2 regions of the Aeromicrobium sp. HA genome follow, and region 2 is predicted to be linked to the other one. Evidence: riboswitches for the same ligand, from Rfam matches in the RefSeq annotation. Region 2 holds a riboswitch; the other holds the start of a gene.

Evidence for each region. Region 2 has a riboswitch for S-adenosylmethionine ahead of O3S82_RS11370 (aminotransferase class V-fold PLP-dependent enzyme). Riboswitches for the same ligand answer to the same signal wherever they lie in the genome.
Region 1: linked by a shared signal. The riboswitch ahead of thrC (threonine synthase) and the one ahead of O3S82_RS11370 (aminotransferase class V-fold PLP-dependent enzyme) in region 2 are both predicted to bind S-adenosylmethionine.

The regions. Positions count from the first base shown of each region.
Region 1 covers NZ_CP114372.1:459,858-467,058, forward strand. The annotation lists gene O3S82_RS02285 (DUF3263 domain-containing protein) at 1-291, shown strand; gene O3S82_RS02290 (LytR C-terminal domain-containing protein) at 293-853, shown strand; gene otsB (trehalose-phosphatase) at 884-1,657, shown strand; SAM riboswitch class I at 1,731-1,843, shown strand; gene thrC (threonine synthase) at 1,852-3,117, shown strand; gene O3S82_RS02305 (MoaD/ThiS family protein) at 3,150-3,428, shown strand; gene O3S82_RS02310 (cold-shock protein) at 3,528-3,731, shown strand; gene groL (chaperonin GroEL) at 3,849-5,486, shown strand; gene O3S82_RS02320 (acyltransferase) at 5,555-6,304, shown strand; gene O3S82_RS02325 (sugar transferase) at 6,711-7,201, shown strand, end outside.
Region 2 covers NZ_CP114372.1:2,304,664-2,311,864, forward strand. The annotation lists gene O3S82_RS11355 (LysR family transcriptional regulator) at 1-169, shown strand, start outside; gene O3S82_RS11360 (GNAT family N-acetyltransferase) at 212-700, shown strand; gene O3S82_RS11365 (HNH endonuclease family protein) at 746-1,453, shown strand; gene O3S82_RS11370 (aminotransferase class V-fold PLP-dependent enzyme) at 1,475-2,824, opposite strand; SAM riboswitch class IV at 2,841-2,965, opposite strand; gene O3S82_RS11375 (dicarboxylate/amino acid:cation symporter) at 3,125-4,582, shown strand; gene O3S82_RS11380 (fibronectin type III domain-containing protein) at 4,613-5,833, shown strand; gene O3S82_RS11385 (Ig-like domain-containing protein) at 5,959-7,201, shown strand, end outside.

The DNA.
Region 1 (7,201 bases), 1.6 Mb from region 2:
ATGGCAGCGGTGGAGAGTCACGACCAAGCGGTCCGCGACGGCGCATTGTCCGATCGCGACCGCGAGATGCTCGAGCTCGAGCGCCTGTGGTGGAAGTACGCCGGCGCCAAGGAGCAGGCGATCCGCGACAAGTTCGACATGACCGCCACCCGCTACTACCAGATCCTCAACGCGCTGATCGACTCCGAGGACGCGCTCGCGCACGACCCGCTGCTCGTCAAGCGCCTGCGCCGCCTCCGCTCGCAGCGCCAGCGTCAGCGCCAGGCCCGGCGTACCGGCTCCGACCGCTGAGGTGGAGGAGCAGCCGCCCCTCGAACCGCGCGACGACCGGCGTGAGCCCGAGCGTCGTCGCCCGTGGCACGTCGTCGTGCTGCCCGCCGTCTGGCTGATCCTCGGTGCCCTCGGCGGCTGGGCGATCATCGAGGTCGTCCGCGAGGACGAGGCGCCCGCGCAGTCCGCGCAGCGCACCAGTACGGGCCCGACGTCCAAGCCCACGAAGAAGGCCTCCGCGAAGCCGAAGCCGAAGAAGACGACCGAGCCCACCGCCGAGCCCACGACCGAGCCGACCACCGAGCCCACCGCGACCCGGTCGATCGGCGTCTCGGTCTACAACCAGATCGGCATCGGCGGCCTCGCCGCCCGCGTCGCCGGCCAGGCCCGTGCCGCCGGCTGGACCGTCGGCGCCGTGGCCGACTGGCGCGGTGGGGTCCCGCAGGACACCGTCTACTACCCGGCGGGACGCCAGGCCGAGGCCGCGCTGCTCGGCAGCGACCTCGGGATCGTGCGCCTCATGCCCGCCACGGGGAACATGTCCACCAGCAACCTGACGGTCGTGCTGGCCAGCCCCCGCTGACCCCTCGTGCGGCCGCGCCATACTCTTCCCATGACCGATCCGGGGCGCACCCTGCTCGCGCTGGACTTCGACGGCACGCTCGCGCCGATCGTCGAGGACCCCGCGTCGGCGTACATCCACCCCGAGTCCCTCGCGGCGCTGCGGCGTCTCGGGCCGATCCTGGGGACGATCGCGATCATCACCGGACGTCCCGTCGACCAGGTGCGCCGGCTCGGCCGCTTCGAGGAGGGCGACGGCCTGGAGCACCTGGTCGTCTGCGGCCAGTACGGCGCCGAGCGCTGGGACGCCGCCACGGGCGAGCTGACCCGGCCGTCGCGCCCCGAGGCCGTCTCGCAGCTGGCCGCGCGACTGCCGCAGTGGATGCGCGAGCACGACGCGTCGCGCATCCGGGTCGAGGACAAGGGCCTGGCGATCGCGCTGCACACGCGCGGCGTCGCGCCGGGCCTGCTCGACGAGCTGGCCCCGCAGATCGAGGCGCTCGCCACCGAGGTCGGCCTGCACCTCGAGCCCGGCCGCCAGGTGATCGAGCTGCGCGCCTCGGGCACCGACAAGGGCCAGACCCTGCGCGGCATCATCGGCCGCGTCTCGCCCGGTGCGGTCATCTACGCCGGCGACGACCTCGGCGACCTGCCGGCGTTCCGCGAGGCCATCGCCCTGCGCGAGCAGGGGATGGACGTCACCCTCGTGTGCTCGGCTTCGGAGGAGCAGGACGCGCTCGTCGCGCTCGCCGACGTGGTGCTCGACGGGCCCGACGACGTCGCGGCCTGGCTCGGCGACCTCGCCGACCGGTTCGCCCCGGTCTGACGCTCACCCCTCCCGCTCGTCTCGGCATCCGGACGAAGTGGACGTATCGTGAGACGCGCCCCTAGGCTGGCATCACTCATCCCGAGGGGCAGAGGGACACGGCCCGACGAAGCCCCAGCAACCAGCCGACCACCGGCCAGGTGCTAATTCCGTCCGCGGTCGAACGCCGGCCCGGAGAGATGAATGGAGTCGTCGTGAGCGTCACGATCCCTGACCGCACCACCCTTCGCGAGGGCGCCTTCGGCCCCGCCACCGCCCTGAAGTGCCGCGAGTGCGGCGCCACGCGCGAGCTCGGCCCCCACTACGCCTGCTACGAGTGCTTCGGCCCGCTCGAGATCGCCTACGACTTCGGCACGGTCACCCGCGAGCAGATCGAGGCCGGCCCCACGAACATCTGGCGCTACAAGGCGCTGCTGCCCGTCCCCGCCGACATCGAGGACAGCCCCAACCTCGAGCCGGGCTTCACTCGCCTGCTCGACGCGCGCAACCTCGCGGCCGAGCTGGGCCTGTCGAAGCTGTGGGTCAAGGACGACAGCACGAACCCCACCAACTCCTTCAAGGACCGCGTCGTCGCCTGCGCGCTCAGCGCCGCGCGCGAGTTCGGCAGCAAGGTCTTCGCCTGTCCGTCGACCGGCAACCTCGCCAACGCGGTCGCGGCCGCGGGCGCCCGCGCCGGCATCCGCACGGTCGTGTTCATCCCGAGCAACCTCGAGACGCCCAAGCAGGTGAACTCGGCGATCTTCACCGACAACCTGGTCGCCGTCGACGGGAACTACGACGACGTCAACAAGCTGGCCAGCGAGATCGCCGGCGAGGACGAGGGCTGGGCGTTCGTCAACGTCAACGTGCGGCCGTTCTACGCCGAGGGCTCCAAGACGCTCGGCTACGAGATCGCCGAGCAGCTCGGCTGGCGCCTGCCCGACCAGATCGTCATCCCCGTCGCCTCGGGCTCCCAGCTGACGAAGGTGCACAAGGCCTTCCAGGAGCTCATCGCGCTGGGCCTGGTCGAGGACAAGCCGTACCGCGTCTTCGGCGCGCAGGCGCAGGGCTGCAACCCCGTCGCCACCGCGTTCAAGGACGGCGTCGACGCGATCCGGCCCGTGCGGCCCGACACGATCGCCAAGTCGCTCGCGATCGGCAACCCCGCCGACGGCATCTACGTGCTCGACATCGCGCGCGGCACCGGCGGCGGCGTCGAGGAGGTCGACGACGACCAGATCCGCGACGCGATCGTCCTGCTCGCGCGCACCGAGGGCATCTTCACCGAGACCGCCGGCGGCACCACCGTGGCCGTGCTGAGGAAGCTCGTCGAGACGGGCCAGCTGGACCCCGAGCTCGAGACCGTCGTGATCAACACCGGTCACGGCCTCAAGACGCTCGACGCGGTCGCCGGTTCCGTCGGCCCGCGCGCCACGATCGCCCCCACCTACGACGCCTTCGCCGCGGCCGGCATCGCCTGAGCCGTCCGACCGAAACCACCCGAGGAGCCCCCATGGCCGTGTCCGTCCGCATCCCCACGATCCTGCGCAGCTACACGAACGACGAGTCGCAGGTCAGCGCCGAGGGCGACCGCCTCAGCGCCGTGCTCGACTCGCTCGAGACCGCCTACCCCGGCATCCGGGCCCGCATCGTCGACGAGGACGGCAAGCTGCGCCGCTTCGTCAACGTGTACGTGGCCGAGGAGGACGTGCGCTTCGCCGACGGCCTCGACACCAAGACCCCCGACGGCACCCAGATCTCGGTGATCCCCGCGGTCGCCGGCGGCTGCTGAGCAGGCTTTCGGCCAGTCCGCCGTAGGCGATTCACGCGCCTGCCGATACGCTGGTCCCGGGTCCGGCAGCGGGCCTTCCCCCGCAGAACAGGTGGTCTCATGGTGCATGGCACCGTCAAGTGGTTCAACTCCGACAAGGGGTACGGCTTCATCGCCGTCGACGGCCAGGACGACGTCTTCGTCCACTGGTCGAAGATCGCGATCAACGGGTTCAAGACCCTCGAGGACGGCCAGAACGTCGAGCTCGAGGTGGTCGACGGCCCCAAGGGGCGCGAGGCCGAGAACGTCCAGCCGCTGCACTAGGCATCGGGGCCGGGGCCTCGGCCGACCTCGGGTGCGGGGTCGCTTGAACGGGCGGGATTAGCACTCGTATAGTGAGAGTGCTAGTTCCACTTCTACTTATGTCGGAGACACGCACCCATGGCCAAGTCCATCGCATTCAACGAAGAAGCCCGGCGCGGGCTCGAGCGGGGCATGAACCAGCTCGCCGACGCCGTCAAGGTCACCCTCGGCCCGAAGGGCCGCAACGTCGTCCTGGAGAAGAAGTGGGGAGCCCCCACGATCACGAACGACGGCGTCTCCATCGCCAAGGAGATCGAGCTCGAGGATCCCTACGAGAAGATCGGCGCCGAGCTCGTCAAGGAAGTCGCCAAGAAGACCGATGACGTCGCCGGCGACGGCACCACGACGGCCACCGTCCTGGCCCAGGCGCTCGTGCGCGAGGGTCTGCGCAACGTGGCGGCCGGCGCCAACCCGATGGGCCTGAAGAAGGGCATCGAGATCGCCGTCGAGGCCATCAGCGAGCAGCTGCTCGCCATGGCGAAGGACGTCGAGACCAAGGAGCAGATCGCCTCCACCGCCTCCATCTCGGCCGCGGACACCACGGTCGGCGAGATCATCGCCGAGGCCATGGACAAGGTCGGCAAGGAGGGCGTCATCACGGTCGAGGAGTCCAACACCTTCGGCCTGGACCTCGAGCTCACCGAGGGCATGCGCTTCGACAAGGGCCACCTGTCGGGCTACTTCGTCACCGATCCCGAGCGCATGGAGACCGTGCTCGAGGATCCGTACATCCTCATCGTCAACAGCAAGATCAGCACCGTGAAGGACATGGTCCCGGTGCTGGAGAAGGTCATGCAGACCGGCAAGCCGCTGGCGATCATCGCCGAGGACGTCGAGGGCGAGGCCCTGGCCACCCTCATCGTCAACAAGCTGAAGGGCACCTTCAAGTCGGTCGCCATCAAGGCCCCCGGCTTCGGTGACCGTCGCAAGGCGATGCTGACCGACATCGCGATCCTCACCGGTGGCGAGGTCATCAGCGAGGAGGTCGGCCTCAAGCTCGAGAACGCCGATCTGACGCTGCTCGGCACCGCCCGCAAGGTCGTCACGTCCAAGGACGAGACCACCATCGTCGAGGGCGGCGGCGACGAGGCCCAGATCCAGGGCCGTGTCGCCCAGATCAAGGCCGAGATCGAGAACAGCGACTCGGACTACGACCGCGAGAAGCTCCAGGAGCGCCTCGCCAAGCTGGCCGGCGGCGTGGCCGTCATCAAGGTCGGCGCGGCCACCGAGGTCGAGCTCAAGGAGCGCAAGCACCGCATCGAGGACGCCGTCCGCAACGCGAAGGCGGCCGTCGAGGAGGGCATCGTCCCCGGCGGCGGTGTCGCGCTCGTCCAGGCCAGCAAGGCCGCGTTCGAGAAGCTCGAGCTCGAGGGCGACGAGGCCACCGGCGCGAACATCGTGCGCGTCGCCACCTCGGCCCCGCTGAAGCAGATCGCCGTCAACGCCGGCCTCGAGGGTGGCGTCGTCGCGGAGAAGGTCGCCAACCTGGAGCAGGGTCAGGGCCTCAACGCGGCCACCGGCGAGTACGTCGACATGATCGCGACCGGCATCATCGACCCGGCCAAGGTCACGCGCTCCGCGCTGGCGAACGCCGCGTCGATCGCCGCGCTGTTCCTCACCACCGAGGCCGTCGTGGCCGACAAGCCGGAGCCCGCGGCCCCGGCCGGTGCGCCCGACATGGGCGACATGGGTGGCATGGGCGGCATGGGCTTCTGAGCCACGCCTGATCACAGGACCCCGGTACCGCGCGGTGCCGGGGTCCTGTGCGTCCGGGGGATGGGAGGATGACCGGCGTGACCACGTGGCCCGACCTGTCCCGCACCGACGACGCGCTGACCCCCGAGCACCGGGACCGGCTCGTCGCGGCGGGCGTCGACCCCGAGCGGCTCGACGCCGTCGCCTGGCGCCGGATGGACGGTCCGCTGCCGTCGTGGTGGAACGACCTCGGCAACGCGCTGTACGCCGCTCCCGGGGCCCGGCTGCCCGACCACGTCCTGGCCGGCCTGACGACCTTCTACTACTCCGGCGCGCTCCTCGTGGTGGGGGCGCCGATGGACCACCTGACCTCGCTGCTGGTCGGCGGCGACGACGCCACGGTGTTCCTCGACGAGCGCGTCGTGCTGACCGCCGGCGAGCTGTACTGCGGGCCCGGCTCCTCGATCGCGCTGCACGGACCCCTCGTGGCCACCCGGTCGCCGGTCGTGGACGCGCGCAACGGGGGCCGCGTCGTGGCCGCCGGCGACCAGCTGTGGGCCGCGGGCGTCTACATCGCCACCGACGACATGCACCGCCTCGAGGACGCGGCCACGGGCGAGCGGCTCAACCCGTTCGGTGCCACGATCCGCATCGGTCACCACGTGTGGCTGTGCCGTGAGGCCGTGGTGTCCGGACACGTCGAGATCGGCGCGCACGTGTGCGTCGGCATGCGGTCCGTCGTGCGCGGTCAGAAGGTGCCTCCGAACGTGGTCGTGATGGGGTCTCCGGGGCGTGTGGTGCGTGAGGGGACCACGTGGTCATTCGACGACACGCCGTGAGGCGCGATTCCGGGACTCATTGCACGAAACTTCCAGTTACCCCAGGTGCCCGTGCCCGATTCGTCGACGTGCGACCGCACGGGAACCCGTAAACCGCAGGACGAGATGGTGTGACATGGACGACATCCGCGAATTTCTGAAATGACCAGACAGCCGTTCGACGATGGCCTACTTTCGAGGGGAAAGCAGGGGCGTCGTGCCAGTCGATGGCCGCCGGCGGGGGAAGCCGGCGAGGGAGAGCATCGAGTGGCCTGGAGCCGGGCCGGGGGGCTTGTCCACGGACATGTATCGGTACCACTCCACGTCGCTCTTGGCTGAGTACGCAGACACACAGACATCACGTGGGTCAGCGGTGAGGCGGAGGGGTCCGCAGCTCGACACCGATGGCTTGCATTGGGGAGTGGCAATGACTTCAGCGATCGACGGACGAGATGAGACCGTCCTTCCGCTGCGTCTGGTGGAGCCCATCACCAGCGACCCCGGACTCGGATCTCCTTCCGTGCACCGGGAACTCACGGCGATCCCCACGGGGCGATCGTCTCTGGAGAACCTGATCCGTCAGGGCCTCTTCGGGCACCTGCTCGTGCTGACGGGCACCGTCATCGCCGGCGTGGCCGTCGGGATGGCCCCCGGAGCGCTCGCGGTCCTGGCCGCCGGCGTCGTCGGCTGGCTGGGTCTGAGCCTGGCCGCGCTGCCGGCCTACGAGCGTGCGGGCTCGCTGCGCCCCGCCAAGCGGCTGATCGCCGTCCTGGCCCTCGGTGCGCTGGCGACCCTCGTGGTGTCCGACGTCGTGTCCGCCGAGCTGCGCTCGGCCGTCGTGGTCCTGAGCGTCACCGCGGTCCTGATCGTGGGCTCCGCCCTGGCCCACCGCGCCGCGATGCGCCGGGTGCCCACCCT
Region 2 (7,201 bases):
CCTGCGCGAGGCGAGCACGCGGCTCGCGTTCCGCCCCATCGAGGACGAGGGCACCGTGATCCGGATGGCCCTGCTGCGCCGCCGCGGCGCCCGGCCGACGAAGGCGGCGCAGGACCTCCACGACCTCCTCGTGCACCACGCGACGCGGTACGTCAGCGAGCCGGCCTGACGCCGAGCGCTCCCGTCGTCCGCGGGCTGTGAGACTGGCGGCATGGACACCCTCACGCTGGACGGCCGCACCTTCGCGCTCGAGCGCGCCGCCGAGCCGGACGTGCCCGGCATCGTCGCGCTGCTGACCGACGACGAGATCGGCGCGGGTCGCGAGTCGGTGGATCTCGCGCCCTACGTCGAGGCGTTCCGCGACGTCGACCGGGACGACGCGCACCTCCTGGTGGCGGTCCGCGACGACGACGGCGTGCTCGTCGCGACGATGCAGCTGACGCTGCTGCCCGGGCTGTCGCGCGGCGGGACGAAGCGGCTGCTGATCGAGGCGGTCCGCGTGGCGTCGTCGACCCGCGGCTCCGGGCTCGGGCGCGCCCTGATCGGCTGGGCCCACGCGTGGGGCGCGGCTCGCGGGGCCACCCTCGCGCAGCTGACCTCGGACAAGCGCCGCACCGACGCCCACCGCTTCTACGAGTCCCTCGGCTACACGGCGAGCCACGAGGGGTTCAAGCGGCCCTTGGAGTCCGACGCGCCCTGACGGGGGACGACTCCCTGTGTCGGACCCACCTGCCACAGTGGCCCCGTGCGTCTGCCGTCCGTGCTGCTCTCGCTGCTCTTCGTCCCGCTCGCGGGGTGCGAGCTGCTCGACCTCGTCGAGTCCGCGGGCGACGACGCCGCGGTCGCGCCGGCGCCCACGCTCGAGCCGGCCGAGGCGCGCTCGGCGCTCGACGCCCTGCGCACCGTCGACCGCCGCCCGCGCGTGCCTGCCTACGACCGCGAGGCCTTCGGTCCGGCGTGGCGGGACGTCGACCGTAACGGCTGCAACCAGCGCGACGACGTGCTGCTGCGCGACGCGGTGCCGGGCACCGTCGTCGTCCAGGTGCAGCGCTCGTGCCCGCACGACGTGATCGCGGGGACATGGACGGACCCGTACCACGGCACGCGCCTGGAGTTCGACGACCTCAAGGACCAGCGTCAGGCCCAGGCGATCCAGATCGACCACGTCGTCCCGCTCGCCGAGGCCTGGGTCTCGGGCGCGCACGCGTGGAGTGCCGAGCGACGCTCACGGTTCGCGAACGACCCGCCGTCGCTCGTGGCGGCGGACGGCCCGACGAACGCCTCGAAGGGCTCGCAGGACCCCGCCGGTTGGCGACCGAAGGCCGCCTTCCAGTGCGCCTACGCCACCCGCTGGATCGACGTGAAGCAGCGCTGGGACCTCGCCGTCGACACGAGCGAGGCCCGCGCCCTGGCCTCGATGCTGGACACCTGCCCCACGCCGTCGCCCGCCTGACGCCCTCCGCCGGCGCGGCGGTCAGACGGTGACCGGCGCGCAGGCCGCCGCGGTGGCGACGAGGCGGTCGATGTCGAGGGACGCCGGAGTCGGGCGGGGGTCGTCCACGACGACCCACACCCCGGCTTCGCGGCGGTACTCGGCCGCGCGCTCCCCCGCCACCCAGGCGCGCACGCCGGACAGGAGGCGCTCGACGTCCTCGGCGCGGCTGCCCACGCCGATGCTCGCCCGGACCGCGCCGTCGCCCCAGCCGAGTCGGTCGAGCAGCGGGTGAGCGCAGAACCGGCCGTCACGCACGGACACACCGTGCTCGGCCGCCAGGAACGCCGCCAGCAGACCCGGATCGACTCCCTCGAGGCGGAACGTCACCACGCCGATCGGCTCGGCCGAGTCCGACCAGATCCGCGCGACGTCGACGCCGGGGAGCTCGCGCAGGCCCTCCACCAGTCGCGAGCGCAGCGAGGACTCGTGCGCGGCCACCTCGTCGGGCTCGAGCGACGACAGCGCCTCCGCTGCGGCCGCCAGGGCGACGGCACCGACGAGGTTCGGCGTGCCCGCCTCGTGCCGGGCGGGCCCGTCGGTCCACTCGACGTCCTCGTCGGTGATCCGCCGCACCGCCCCGCCACCGGCCAGGTACGGCTCGATCCCCTCGAGCCAGTCAGGACGGCCCACGAGCGCACCCGCGCCGAACGGGGCATGCACCTTGTGGCCGGAGAAGGCGACGTAGTCGACACCCGACTCGGCCAGCGAGAGCGACCGGTGGGCCAGCAGCTGCGCGCCGTCGACGAAGACCCGCGCGCCGTACCGGTGGGCGAGGTCGACGACCGCGTCGATCGGCAGTGACTCCCCCGTGACGTTCGAGGCGCCCGTGACCGACAGCAGGCTGATCTGACGCCGCGACAGCACCGAGGCGAGCGCCTTCAGGGTGGCACCGACGGTGGCCTGGACCCCGAGCACCTCGCAGCCGCCGAGGCTGCGCCGCCACGGCAGCAGGTTCGCGTGGTGCTCCACGTCGAGCACCAGCACCCGCCCGGGCACCGCGCCCGCCAGCAGGTTGGTGGCATCGGTGGTGTTGCGCGTGAAGATCGTGACGTCGGCGGACCGCGCGCCGACGAACGAGCCGACGGACTCGCGCGCCTGCTCGTACAGCGCGGTCGACACCTGCGAGGCGTAGCCGGCGCCGCGGTGGACGCTGGCGTACCAGGGCAGCACGGCGTTCACGCGCTCGGCGACGGAGGCCAGCGCGGGCGCGCTGGCCGCGCCGTCGAGATTGACGTGACGCACCGACCGGCCGTCGACGAGGGGGACGGTGACGTCGGCGCCCACGAGGGGCAGCAGCGGGCAGTCGGCGTGGGACAGGACAGACGACATGGAGGACCTCCGGGGTGACTCGCGCTTGCCCCGGCCGGTCGGCCGAGGCCCGGTCCTCACCCGGAGCACCCCGCCGCGACGGAGGGTTGCCGACCAGCAAGCCGGGGCTGTGCGTCGAGGACGCGGCTGGCACTCGTGACCGTGGGCGAGAGCCTGCCAGTCGGCTCGGACTACCACGACAAATCTCATCATGCGGACGCCGTCCCATTAGTTGAGATCGTCATTCGGCGCGCTCACCGACCGACAGGATCACCATCAGCGCCCGGGATCCGACCCGCGCCGATCTCGAGGAGGAGCCGCGTGGACACGTGGAACCTGGTGGCCCTGGCCGTGACCTTCGGCCTGTTCGCGGGCGTGTGGGTCCTGGGCCGCATCGGCGTGAACTTCGCCGTGCTGACGATCGGGGCGCTGGTCGTCGGCGCCGCCGTCGGCGTCGTCTTCCGCGACCACGTCGACTACCTCGCACCGCTCGGGCGGATCTACATCAACCTGCTGCTGGCGATCGTCGCGCCGCTGGTGATCGTGTCCATCCTGTCCAGCGTGACGTCGCTCGGCTCCACCGCGAAGCTCCGCACGATCGGCCTCTCGTCCACGGCGTGGCTGCTCGGCATGAACCTCATCGCCATCCTGCTGACGCTCGGGCTCACCCTCGAGCTGGGGATCGGCAAGAACGCCGACCTCGAGACCGCCGGCGTCGACACCCGCTCGCTCGACGAGATCCAGAAGCCGTTCGCCGAGGTCTTCATCGGGTTCTTCCCGACGAACATCGTCAAGGACGTCTCGGAGAACAACATCATCCCGATCATCGTCTTCACGCTGCTCGTCGCGGTGGCCACCGCGGTCGTCGCGGAGCGGTCGCCGAAGACGGTCGCGCCGTTCCTGAACCTCGTCGAGGCCGGCCGCGTCATCATCTACAGGGCCGTCGGCTACGTCATCGCCCTGACCCCCTACGCGGTCCTCGTGCTGACGGCGGGCGCCGCCTCCTCCGCGGTCGGCCGCCGCGACCAACTGCTCTCGCTGCTGGGCCTGCTGGTGGTCGGCTACGTCGCCTGCTTCGTGCACACGTTCGTCGTGAACGCGGTGATCCTGCGCAGCGCCGCCCACGTGAGCCCGCTCGCGTTCTTCCGCAAGATCTTCCCGGCACAGAGCACCGCGTTCACGACGCAGAGCAGCGCCGGCACCCTGCCCGTCACCACCACGGTGCTGACCCAGCGCGTGGGCGTCCCGTCCGACGTCGCCGGCTTCACCGCGCCGCTCGGCACCACGATCGGCATGCCGGGCTGCGCCGGCATCTGGCCGATCATGCTCGCGGTCTACGCCATCAACGGCCTCGGACTGTCCTACGGGCTGGCGGACTACGCGCTGCTCGTCGTGCTGTGCCTCCTGGTGTCGATCGGCACCGCCGGCGTCCCCGGCACCGCCACGATCGTGGCCACCACCGTGCTCACCGCGGCCGGCCTGCCGCTCGAGGTCGTCATCCTCACGCTGCCGATCAGCGCGATCGTCGACATGGCGCGCACGATGACCAACGTCACCGCCGCCGCGGTCGCGGCCACCGTGGTGGCTCGCCGCGTCGGACGTCTCGACGACGACGTGTTCGCCGGCCGCAAGGAGGCCGTCGTCCCGCACGAGGCCTCGGCCAAGGAGCGCCTCGAGGCCGCGGTCGGCGAGATCCCCGTGGCCCGCGGCGTCCCCGTCGGCGCCTGCTCGATCGACGACCGTCCCACCGAGCGCCGTCCGCTCGGCTCCACCCGCTGACCCCGCACCCCCCCCACCGAAGGAGTCCTCGTGACCTCGAAGTCCCTGCGCCTGCCCCGGCCGCTGCACCTGCTCCTGGCGTTCGCGCTCGCGACGACCATCCTGCTCTCCGGACAGGGCCTGCTCGTGCCCGCGAAGGCCGCGAGCATCACCTGGGTCGACGGCGGTGACGACCAGCCGTGCCTCAACGACGACATGGGTCGCGCCCTCGATGCCCTGCCCGCCGACCAGTGGTGCACGCCGATCAGCGGCTGCTACCAGGACGACGACGGCAAGTACGTCCTGCCCAGCCGGAAGACGGGCATCTGGCAGGGCAACCCGAACGACGTGAAGTACGCCGACGAGATCAAGGCCGAGCCGACTCCGAAGCCGACCGCCAAGCCCACGACGAAGCCGACCGCCAAGCCCGTCGCCAAGCCCACCGCGAAGCCGACGACCAAGCCGACGACGAAGAAGTCGGTCGACACGGGTGCGCCGACCACGACCACCGACAGCCTGGGTGTCGACGAGAACGAGGTCGTCGCCGAGGGCGCGCCGTCCGCGCCCGCCGCGCCGGTCCTGACGGTCGACGGCAAGGACGTCACGGTCACGTGGCAGGCCGGCCCCGACGCCGAGCTCGAGAGCGTCACGGGCTACGTCCTGCGCTTCAGCGGCGCCGACCCGGTGCAGCTCGACGCCGCGACCACGACCCACACGTTCTCCGACCTGCCCGACGGCACCTACCGCGCCGCGGTGCGCGCCGTGAACGAGGCCGGCGAGTCGCCGTCCTCTCCGCCGTCGGAGATCGCCACGGTCGGCAAGCCGGTCACCGAGGTCGTCGGCACGGTCGCCGTCACCGGCGACCTCGAGCCCGGCGCCGCGGTCACCGTGACCGGCACCGGCTTCGCCGCCGACGTCCCCGAGCTCACCCTCGAGCTGCACTCCACCCCGGTGGTCCTGGGCACGGTCGCCACCGACGCCAACGGCGGGTTCACGACCGCGGTCACGATCCCCGAGACGGTCGAGGCCGGCGAGCACTCGCTGGTCGTCCTCTTCGACGGCACCGAGATCTCCAGCACGCCGGTCGAGGTCGGCGGTGCCGAGGTGGCCGCGGCCGCCGCGGTGACCGAGGTCGCCGAGACCGTCCCGCCGCACACGGGCCTGGCCATCCTGGTCGTCCTCGCGCTGGCCGGCGTCGCGTCGCTCACGTGGCACGTGCTGACCGGCCGCCGTCGTGCGGCGCGCACGCGACTGGCGGAGGTGATCGCCTGACCACGGCGATGTGCAGGACGGCTGGATCGCCCGACATGCACACGCCCGGCGATCCAGCCCACCGACCCACGAGAACACTCCCCTGAATCGGCCTGCCCAGTGTGGCAGGAGAAAGCGACACCACCATGACCACCTCCCTCCGGCGCCCCGTGCGGCGCGGACTCGCGGCCGCCGCGGTCGGGGCCCTGACGGCCTCGCTGCTGGGCCTGGCGACGACCACCGCGCACGCCGCGGCGCCCGTCCCCTCCCTCGGCGTCACCGTGGACTACTTCGACGACGTGTACGACGACCTCGGCGCGAACAGCGTCTTCGAGACCGTGACGATCGAGCGCTTCGAGTACCTGCTGAAGAACCAGACCGGCAATATCGCCTTCTTCATCGGCGACCCGTCCGACCCGTCGAGCCAAGCCACGATCGCGCACGTCAACCGCGTGGCGAAGGCCCAGGGCATCTCGAAGGTCTACAACTTCACGCCCAAGCTCGATGGCGACACCCTGAACGTCTGGGACCTCAGCCGCTCCGGCCTCAACGAGGCCGGCCGCACGTTCTACGGCAACGTCGGCAACCGGCTGATCACCGACTACCTGAACAAGGACGCGCAGACCTCGTTCACGAAGAACGCGGCCAGCGACCCGTACCTGTTCGTCTACAACAAGGACCGCGTCGACGGCGGTGTCGAGGACCGCATCGTCGCCGCGCTGGGCGGCGCCAAGACCGCAGCCGACCTCGACACCCCGACCGAGGTCGCGGCGTACGAGGACCAGGTCGAGGACGTGCTCGGCAGCGTCTCCAGCTACGCCACCAACACGAACTTCCAGTTCCAGAAGGACGAGGTCAACCGCCGCCACAGCGCGTCGTACCCCACAGCGGAGACGCACGGCGGCCAGATCCTGACCGACGCCGACGGCACGGACGGCTTCCGGATCCAGACGCTCACCTACCCCGAGCTCATCCACCTGCTCGGCAAGCCCGGCGACATCCCGCTGCTGTTCGGCGGCACGTGGTGCCACAACACCCGCGCGATCATCAAGGACGTGAACGCGGACGCCCAGCAGTACGGCGTGAAGACGGTCTACAACTTCGACTTCTCGCTGTTCTCCACCGGCAACGGCGGCTCCGACCTCGGCCACATCCGCGACAACGCGGCCGCGACGACCGAGGACGGCACCCTGAAGGCGTCGCGTCCGTCGCACCTGTACGGCGACCTCGTGAACACGTACCTGCCGAACGCGTCCACGCAGTACCGCACGGCGCAGGACGTCGCCGACCTCGGCGGCGGCAGCGTCAACGCCGTCTCGTACTACCCCGGCGGCGACACGACCAAGGAGCTGCGCCAGGCGCGCAAGATCCAGGTCGGTCACGTGCTGA